DNA from 3 places in the Peribacillus sp. NJ11 genome. Region 3 is predicted to be linked to each of the others. Evidence: riboswitches for the same ligand, from Rfam matches in the RefSeq annotation. Region 3 holds a riboswitch; each other region holds the start of a gene.
The links. A riboswitch is a leader RNA that binds a small molecule or an ion and turns the genes downstream of it on or off. The one in region 3 is predicted to bind thiamine pyrophosphate.
Positions count from the first base shown of each region.

Region 1: linked by a shared signal. The riboswitch ahead of QUF86_RS12965 (ABC transporter substrate-binding protein) and the one ahead of tenA (thiaminase II) in region 3 are both predicted to bind thiamine pyrophosphate.
Region 2: linked by a shared signal. The riboswitch ahead of thiC (phosphomethylpyrimidine synthase ThiC) and the one ahead of tenA (thiaminase II) in region 3 are both predicted to bind thiamine pyrophosphate.

Region 1 covers NZ_JAUCFO010000001.1:2,627,256-2,630,537, reverse strand. The annotation lists gene QUF86_RS12975 (ABC transporter permease) at 1-690, opposite strand, end outside; gene QUF86_RS12970 (thiamine-binding protein) at 687-968, opposite strand; gene QUF86_RS12965 (ABC transporter substrate-binding protein) at 980-1,984, opposite strand; TPP riboswitch at 2,106-2,215, opposite strand; gene QUF86_RS12960 (protein-glutamine gamma-glutamyltransferase) at 2,535-3,282, shown strand, end outside.
Region 2 covers NZ_JAUCFO010000001.1:311,867-315,148, reverse strand. The annotation lists gene QUF86_RS01515 (histidine phosphatase family protein) at 193-726, shown strand; gene QUF86_RS01510 (HAD family hydrolase) at 910-1,692, shown strand; TPP riboswitch at 1,803-1,917, shown strand; gene thiC (phosphomethylpyrimidine synthase ThiC) at 2,051-3,282, shown strand, end outside.
Region 3 covers NZ_JAUCFO010000001.1:4,285,517-4,288,798, reverse strand. The annotation lists gene QUF86_RS21035 (AMP-binding protein) at 1-654, shown strand, start outside; gene QUF86_RS21030 (SDR family NAD(P)-dependent oxidoreductase) at 707-1,453, shown strand; TPP riboswitch at 1,589-1,717, shown strand; gene tenA (thiaminase II) at 1,854-2,537, shown strand; gene QUF86_RS21020 (ECF transporter S component) at 2,551-3,135, shown strand; gene QUF86_RS21015 (ABC transporter ATP-binding protein) at 3,148-3,282, shown strand, end outside.

The sequences.
Region 1 (3,282 bases), 1.7 Mb from region 3:
CATTCCCATAATGATGAAAATGGCAACAAACACCCGATCTGTCCTGAACGCAGAGGAAGCGAGCGTCATATAAACACCAATCCCCGACTTTGCCCCAAGCCATTCCGAAATAACCGCACCCATTACACTATAGGTGGCCGAAATTTTCAGGCCCGAGAAAATGAACGGGATCGAGTGAGGAAGTTCAAGCTTCCAAAATAACTGGTTTTTTCCCGCTCCCATCATCTTGAAATAATGCTTGAGTTCGTATGGTGTCTGGCGAAAACCGTCCAATGAAGCAACCGCAACCGGAAAAAAACATACTAGCGAAATGACGATTAACTTAGGCATCATGCCAAAGCCAAACCAAATTACTAAAAGCGGTGCCAAAACTATGATAGGTATATTTTGTGATAGTATGAGCAGAGGGTAAACCGCGTCCTTCACGCCTGGAAACAGATGTAGGATTGCCGCGATTAATAATCCAATGCAGCTTCCAATAAAAAAACCCGATAACGCAAGCTCAGTTGTTGATGTAAGGTGACCAAAAAGATTCTGGGACGACTCAATTCCTTCAATGAAAATGGCCGACGGAGCGGGAAGCAGCCATTTTTCAACCTTTAATAAGACTGTCACTGACTCCCATATTATCAGCAACAATAATAAAAGAAAGAAGGGAGCCCCCTTCTTCCAAATTCCCCTTCCGGTCATGCCCGATATTTCTCCGTTAACGTATCCATCGTAATTCCGCTCGGCTGAAATAATATTTTCACTTGGGATATGACATTCGGCGAGCCTAATTCAATCATTCTTACATTCATTTTTTCTATCACGGCAAAAAGTTCGGAAAGCTCACCCTCCATTGTCGTTTCAAGCGGGTGAACCTCATACTTGACACCTGATTCATCAATGATCTTGATTGCTTCGTCGACCAAAGGGATGACATCCCCTTTAGGAATGATTTGTATACTAATTAATGAATTGGCCATTGTATTTCCTCCTATTTTGGTAAAAATTCATTGGTAAATGCTTTTTCAGGATTGAAATCACCTTCAAGAAGCTTATTTTCCGTCATCCAATCACTGTAATTCTTCCAAATTTCAAGCTTTTGTTCACCCCAACGCGGAGCATCATCCTGATACTTAGCTGCAAGCCACTCCTGGCTTTTCTTCACTAGTTTTGCATCAAGATCCGGGGCAGACTTAATTAGCATGTCTGCTGCATCACCAGGGTTCTTTATCGCAAACTGGTACCCTTTCGAAGCTGCATGAACGAATGCTTTAACAGTCTCGGGATCCTCTTTTATCATCTTTTCATTCGTTGTCAAAACAGGTGTATAGTAATCGAGCTTATCCGAGTATTCGGTTAAGTAAACCATATTAAGCTTTTCATTTCGCAACTCAGCCTCAATACCTGTCCACCCATAATATATCCAGGCAAAATCTATATCCCTTTTAACCGAAGTGAAAAAATCCGTGTCTCCTGTATTCACTATATCCACTTTATTTACATCCGCATTTTCTTCTTTCATGAGTGAATCAATGATGGCCTTTTCAACCGGAGACCCCCAGCCACCATACGTTTTCCCTTCAAAATCCTTGGGTGTTTTAATGTTTTTTGCCTCAGGTGAAGCAAATCCAGATGTATTGTGCTGGATGACAGCAGCTACCGAAACAATCGGGACGCCTTGCACGCGGGCCTGCGTAATGCCCTCCTGGTAGCCCACGCCAAATTCGGATTTCCCTGAAGCGACAAGCTTATCAGCTCCAGCTTCACCTGGCATGATAATATCCACATCCAGACCTTGTTCTTTAAAATATCCTTTTTCCTTGGCTACATACAAACCTGTATGGTTTGTATTCGGTGTCCAATCGAGCACGACCGATACCTTTTTTAATTCTTTATTGCCTTCATTTTTAGATGCTTCTTCTTTTTCATTAGTTCCGCCTGCACCGCATCCAGCCAAAAGGAACAACGAAGTCAACAGTGGTAAAAATTTATTCAAGTTATTATCCTCCTACACATCATATAAGATCCATATGCCGGAACCATAATGGGGCGCCAGGGTCTATAAAAATACAAAAAACGCCCGAAGATGAATTCGGACGTTAACATACAAAACAGAAAGTCAGTAATAATATGTTCCCTCCGCTGGCATCATCCAGATCAGGTTCAAAGAGTCAGCATCTAAAGGACGCAATCTCAGCCAGCTTTACTGGCCCCCCTACATTTCTCGCACATATGAACTTTTCTCTCTCATTATATCAATTCATTCAGAAAAGGGAATACTAATTTGCTCCTTCTCCCTAATTGGAAAGGTATTCCTCCTAAATGTTTAGCACAGCCACCAAAACATCTTTTTGGAAAATGATAATCATTGTAAGCAAAATGATCATCCCTCTTGCCATACCAATCATTCTCGGTTGCCATGATGCCTGAAATGCTCCAAATGGTCATTTCTTTGCATGCATTCATATAATGAGCATTACCTGTAGACTTTTTTGTGTACTGGTTTTATAAACCCTTCATTTCATAAACAAAAGGTGGATATGATCATGATAAAGATTAATCACAAATGGTTAGATGTCAGTCAAATCCAACCAGGTGTAGCATCTGATACATCGCTTGAAATTCTCCAATTGCTGGCGGAAGATTCTAACGTTTTTGAATACCGGAACTTCGGATACCTTAATTTCGATATACAACTGAGGCACCGAGTCATCGAGGCCGCCATTTCGTTAGATAAAAGCAGTCCAGAATTTTCCACGCTTGATGAATCGGCAAGCAATGAACAATATTGGCGCGTTTCAAAGGATGGCACATTTACCCTTCAGCCAGGGATTCCCCCTCATGCCGCACTCCTGGACATTTTTTTGAATGGAAGGCTTTACGCTTTCGAATGCGGTACAGCGATAGTCGTCACTTTTTTAAAGGCCATTTTGGATTTAATCGGTCCTAGGAATTTTGACTATCTTTTTTCAAACGTATTTCTATATGACTTTCGCCCTCCAAGCAATATGGCTCTTGATATTCATCAAGGAACGGATTATTTACCAGGGGATTGCGTTTACTTCGAAAACCCTGATCACGACTTGGAAACTCCTGAATGGCAAGGTGAAAATGCCATATTATTAGGGAACAACCTCTTTTATGGACACGGGATCGGGATTACCACTGCACAGGGAATCATCGATGAATTAAATAGCAATAGAAAGCCGAACGCCACCATATCGGCATTCCTGACAACGCATATCATTAACTTGGATAGTTCCTTCTATAGCCAATTCCTGGAAAATAATCCTC
Region 2 (3,282 bases), 4.0 Mb from region 3:
AGCATGTGACGGGACCACTTCTGCAGGACCATTTTCAGCAGTGATCGAATCTGTAAGATTGTTAAAAACACATACTCGCAAGTGCAATTCAGTATGGTTCATGGTTTTCACATACCTGTTTTTGTATAATTTTACATAACTATTGATAAGCCAAAAAGAAACTTATATTTAAAAAGATAAAAAGGAGAATATATGAAAATTGGTTTGGTACGGCATTTTAAGGTTGCACATGAATTCCCTACTGGGAAATCTGTGACGGCGGATGATATGAAGCAATGGTTTGAGGACTATGATGCAGCGGATATTATTTATGGAACGACTTTATTTGGCGTGGAGGAATGGCAGGAATGTTATTGCAGTGATATGTCGAGAGCTGTCAAGACAGCGGAACATATCTATCCAGGTAAGGTTCATCGGATGGAGGAGCTGCGGGAAATACCTTCTCCCCCTCTTAAAGGAAAAGTGAAGCTGCCGTTCATCCTTTGGGCCATCTGGATTCGATGCTGCTCGATGTTCAACAGGCAGACAAGGGCGGAAATTAAGATCGCTGAACAAAGGATCAATAAAGTATTGGATGAAATCTTTACAAAGGGGGATAGGGATGTTCTGATCGTGAGTCATGCCGCCCTCATGATATATATGAGGAAAGAGTTGATCCGACGGGGGTTCACCGGTCCAAAATTCAAGATTGCAAGTAATGGAAAGCTGTATGTATTCGAAAGATGATAAGTGAAGAAATATAGGGTTTTCCATCAGAAAAGGTAAGTCTGATGTCCATCATACATTTTGCTGATTTTAAGAAAGATGCAGGGATTTTCCGAATAATTATTCTTTTTCCATTGGTTGTGGTTTATTATTGTAATAGTGTAATTTTTACGAATTCAATAATAGGGAAAGAGGGTGGACATTTTGGTGAAGGCAGTTTTTTTTGATTTAGATGATACATTACTATGGGATCAGAAAAGTGTAAAAGAGGCTTTTGTTTCTACATGCGAAGTGGCTAAGGAGAAATATGATTTGAATGTCGACGAGTTTGAAGAAGCTGTGCGGAAGGAAGCGCGTGAGCTTTATTCTTCTTACGACACATATGCATTTACTCAAATGATCGGTATCAACCCATTTGAGGGGCTATGGGGAAATTTTCAGGATGATCATGATGAATTCCGGAAGATGGCCGGGATTGCACCGGCTTATCGGAAAGAAGCTTGGACGAGAGGCTTGAAGGCATTAGGGATCGATGACCCGGAATTTGGGCTTGAACTGGCAGAACGTTTCCCGGCCGAGAGACGTAAAAAGCCATTTATTTATGAAGAATCATTCCGTGTGTTAGATGAATTAAAAGGGAAGTACAAATTGCTATTGCTTACGAACGGGTCTCCTGAACTGCAAAATACCAAACTTGAAATTACGCCTGAACTAGTTCCTTATTTCGACCAAATCGTCATTTCAGGTGCGTTTGGAAGAGGTAAACCGGATGCCTCCATTTTTGAGCATGCTTTGGAAATCATGGAGCTGGATAAGGATGAAGTATTGATGGTGGGCGATAATTTAATGACGGATATCCTTGGAGCGTCACGGGTAGGCATAAAGTCCGTTTGGATAAATCGCCATGATAAGGAACGGAATGAGGTGCTTCCAACCTATGAAATCAAGCATTTAGAGGAGCTTTTCCCAATCCTTGAGAGCCTGTAAAATTACTCTTCAAGTAACGAATTTTGGAGAGTTTGAATAAAATATTAGGTCTTTCAAATTATATACAGAATGAAAAGGGTGATATATAGTTACCCTGTAATCAATTAATTTATTTAGACTAGGGGTGTCCAATAAAAGTTGGGCTGAGAGAGAAGCGCTTAAGCTTCTTAACCCTCAGGACCTGATCTGGTTCATACCAGCGTGGGGAAGTTAGAATCTACTAAACAATGACCATTTCAATTGGTCATTTCTGTAGTCATACTAACGTTAGCCGGGTCTTAAATATGAGACCTGGCTTTTTCGTGCGAAATGGATTGGATTTTGTCCTTTTTAAATGAACTTAAAAAGGAGAAATGAAATCATGAGTAATTCAGTAAATGACATGAACGTTTCAATTATGTCCAGTTTTGCTGGGAGTAAAAAAGTGTATGTTGAGGGATCTAGACCTGATATTAAAGTACCTATGCGTGAAATTAAGCTAAGTCCGACTACAGGGGCATTCGGGGAAGAGGAGAATCCGCCTTTACGAGTTTATGACACAAGCGGTTTCTATACGGATTCAGAATATCCCATTGATATTCATAAAGGTCTTGCCCCGATTAGACGCAACTGGGTCATGGAACGGGAAGACGTTGAAGAGTATGAAGGACGTGAAATAAAACCAGAAGATAATGGGTATAGAAAAGTGGATTCACAATCCAAAGTCGAAATATTTCCGGGATTGAAAAGAAAACCATTGCGTGCGATGGAAGGGCAAAACGTAACGCAGCTCCATTATGCCCGTAAAGGTATCGTTACCCCAGAAATGGAATTCATTTCGATCAGGGAAAATGTTGCCCCTGAGTTTGTAAGAGAAGAGGTAGCTAGCGGACGGGCGATCATTCCGGCAAATATTAACCATCCTGAAAGTGAGCCCATGATCATCGGACGGAATTTTCATGTGAAAATAAATGCGAATATCGGAAATTCAGCTGTTAGTTCATCGATTGAAGATGAAGTGGAAAAAATGACTTGGGCTACACGTTGGGGAGCCGACAACATAATGGATCTTTCCACCGGAAAGAATATTCACACGACCCGGGAATGGATTATCAGGAATTCACCTGTGCCAGTTGGAACTGTTCCGATATATCAAGCATTGGAAAAAGTGAATGGAGTCGCGGAAGATTTAAATTGGGAAGTTTTTAGGGATACATTAATCGAGCAGGCCGAGCAAGGTGTCGATTACTTTACCATACACGCTGGTGTGCTTTTGCGATATATCCCTTTAACAGCAAAGCGAGTTACGGGAATTGTTTCCCGAGGGGGCTCCATCATGGCACAATGGTGCTTGGCCCACCACCAAGAAAGCTTTCTCTATACTCACTTTGAAGAGATTTGTGAAATCATGAAGGCATATGATGTCTCTTTCTCATTAGGCGACGGCCTCCGGCCTGGATCCATTGCAGATGCAAACGATGAGGCTCAATTTGCTGAATTGGAAACATTGGGGGAACTGACGAAGATTGCATGGAAGCACGATGTTCAAGTCATGGTTGAGGGACCCGGTCACGTACCTATGCATTTGATTAAAGAAAATATGGATAAGCA
Region 3 (3,282 bases):
GTACCGTTCAAGATATTGTCAGGATGGGGACAAACGGAAGATGGCTTGGTAACCTTGACGAGACTTGAGGATCCAGAAGAAAAACTGATGAATACCGACGGAATTCCCTTTCCGGGGATGGAGCTAAAAGTAGTGGATCTTGAAGGGGAGATCTGTGCTCCGAATATAGAAGGTTCTTTATTAGTAAGGGGTCCGGCTCTTTTTGTCGGCTATTTTAAACGGATCGATGATACTTTAGCTGAGTATAGTGACGGATGGTTCATTACCGGTGATCGAGCATTTATTGATGAAGATGGATTTATCCGGATTTCTGGAAGAAACAAAGACATAATCATACGTGGTGGCGAAAATATTCCAGTCGCTTATGTAGAAAATGTATTGTATGAACACCCGGATATTTCTAGCGCTCAGGTTATCGCTGTTCCAGATTCTCGTCTTCAGGAAAAAGCATGTGCATGTATCAGCATGAAAATGGGGAAGAGCCCGATCACGATGGATTCCATGCAGGAATTTCTCTCGGAAAAGGGTTTGGCCAAACAATATTGGCCTGAATTTCTTGAAATAATGGATGACTTTCCTCGTACGGCAAGCGGGAAAATCCAGAAATTCCGGCTCCGGGAAATGATAAATGAAAAGATAATAGACAATATATAAGCAGCTTAAATAAATCCATATTGACTAAATGGTGAAAGTGGAGGGGAATATGATGAATAAAAGAATGGCATTTATCACAGGTGCCGGAAGCGGAATTGGCAGAGAGATTGCAAAAAAATTGGCTTCTCGCAATTTTAACATCATCGTGGCTGATATAAATCATAAAAATGCAGAGGAAACGGTTTCTATAATCGAAAAGTCGGGTTTTGAAGCCAGAGCGGTCCATTGTGATGTAACGAAATTAGAAAGTGTTAAAAAAGCCGTTGAAGAATCAGTGAACCATTATCAAAGAATAGATATATTGGTTAATAATGCAGGCTGGGATAAGGTGGAACCTTTTTTAAAAAGTGATCCCAGCACTTGGAAAAGGATTATCGATATTAATTTACTTGGGCAGATCCATACTTGCAAGGAAATTTTACCTCTCATGATTGAAAATGGTTACGGCAAGGTAGTAAATATTGCATCAGATGCAGCTAGGGTCGGATCAAGTGGAGAGGCAGTTTATTCGGCTGCTAAGGGAGGGGTGATTGCCTTCACAAAAACGATAGCAAGAGAAATGGCACGTCACAAACTCAACATCAATTGTGTTGCACCAGGCCCTGCTGATACTCCTCTATTTCAAGAAATAGGCTCTTATAATGATGGTATAGCAAGCGCCTTGGAAAAAGCTATTCCATTTCGTCGGCTAGCTCAACCCGAGGACATTGCCAGTGCTGTTGCCTATTTCGTTTCGGAAGATGCAGGGTATATTACGGGGCAAACTCTTTCCGTAAATGGTGGATTAACAATGGTTTAATTGATCGTGGTTAGGCGGGTATGCAAGATTGAAAGGCTAGTAATCCTAAAGCAATATAGCTTGAAAACTTTTTCTAATCGTTTGACAATTGGATTTATCGTGTTAATATAAAGGCAAATGAATTATATATACAATTTGTACCACTAGGGGTGCTTTATAGGTGAAATTTGATTTTACCTGAGAAGCTGAGATTAAAGTATGACTTTAAGACTCTTAGAACCTGATCTGGTTTATACCAGCGTAGGGAAGTGGGGTCTGGGACAATACGTTTCTGTATTATTTCAAGTACAACCACTTTCTTTACGTTAAAGAAAGTGGTTTTTTATTTGCAAAAAAAGAGGTGATTAAAGTTTTTTATCCCGTATCATTCATTGAAAAATAGAATTTGGAGGTAATGGACATGAAGTTTTCAGAGGAAATCCGCCAGGAAGTTGATCATATTTGGGAAGCTAGTTTTAATCACCCGTTTGTTGCAGGAATTGGAGATGGCACATTGCCATTAGAGTGTTTTCGTTTTTATGTCATGCAAGATGCCTATTATTTATCTCATTTTGCTAGAGTTCAAGCTTTAGGAGCAGTAAAGGCAACAGACTTACATACAACAAGCAGGCTTGCCGGCCACGCACAAGGAACATATGAAGCGGAGTTGAAGCTTCATGAAAATTTTTCTGAGAGATTAGGCATCACAAAAGAAGAAAGGGAAAATTTCAAACCCGCCCCGACTGCTTATGCTTACACTTCCCATATGTATCGTGCGGCGTATTCTGGACATTTAGGGGATGTTATTGCAGCTATCTTGCCATGTTACTGGCTGTATTATGAAATTGGCGAAAAGCTGCAAGGGTGTGAACCGGAAGAGCCGATTTATCAAGAATGGATAGCGGCTTACGGAGGAGAGTGGTTCCGCTCTTTGGTGGAAGAACAAATTGCGAGGCTTGATGAGATTGCTGAAAAAGTAACAGATGAAGATAAGGAAAGAATGAAGGAACATTTTATCCTTAGCAGCCAATATGAATACTCATTTTGGGAAATGGCTTATCGCTTAGAGACATGGCCTGTTCATAAGGAAATACTGGAAGTATAAAGGAGAATGAAACATGAAAAAAGGATTGAAATTAACGGATATATTAGTCACTATCGTGATTGCCGTAGCATTTGGAATCGTTTATATCCTTTGGGGTTCGATTTATTATTCCGTTAAACCATTCGGATTACATCTAGATCAACTTATTTATGGAATGTGGTTTATAGCTGGCCCCGTTGCCTTTTTGATTTTACGGAAACCGGGTGTAGCACTTCTGGCAGAGATAGCTGCAGCTTCCGGTGAATTCTTTCTGGGTTCACCATGGGGGTTGACCGTACTCTTATATGGGGTGGTCCAAGGTTTGTTCGCTGAACTGCTGTTCATGGCGTTCAGATATAAAAAATTCAATATGTCGGTGGCCGTTTTAGCTGCGGTGGCTTCCTGCCTGGGATCAGTCATCATGGATTTTGCATACGGGGAAATAGGTGCGCTCTCCCTTTGGAATCTATCGTTATTCATGATTGCGAGGTTCTTGGGTTCCATATTCTTTGCAGGTGTAACAGCTTATTATCTAGTTAAAGTCCTGGAAGCAACAGGAGTAACTAATCTTGTTCGTCCAGTTTCAAGTAAAGATTATGCAGAACTGGACCAAAAGTAGAGGTTGATGGCCATGGAACGAATCGTTCATGTTGAGAAGTTAAGAATGAAATTTCCAGGTGATGAGTCCTTGATTTTCAAGGACTTATCCGTCTCATTTGATAAAGGTGAAAAAGTTCTATTGTTGGGACCATCAGGATGTGGTAAG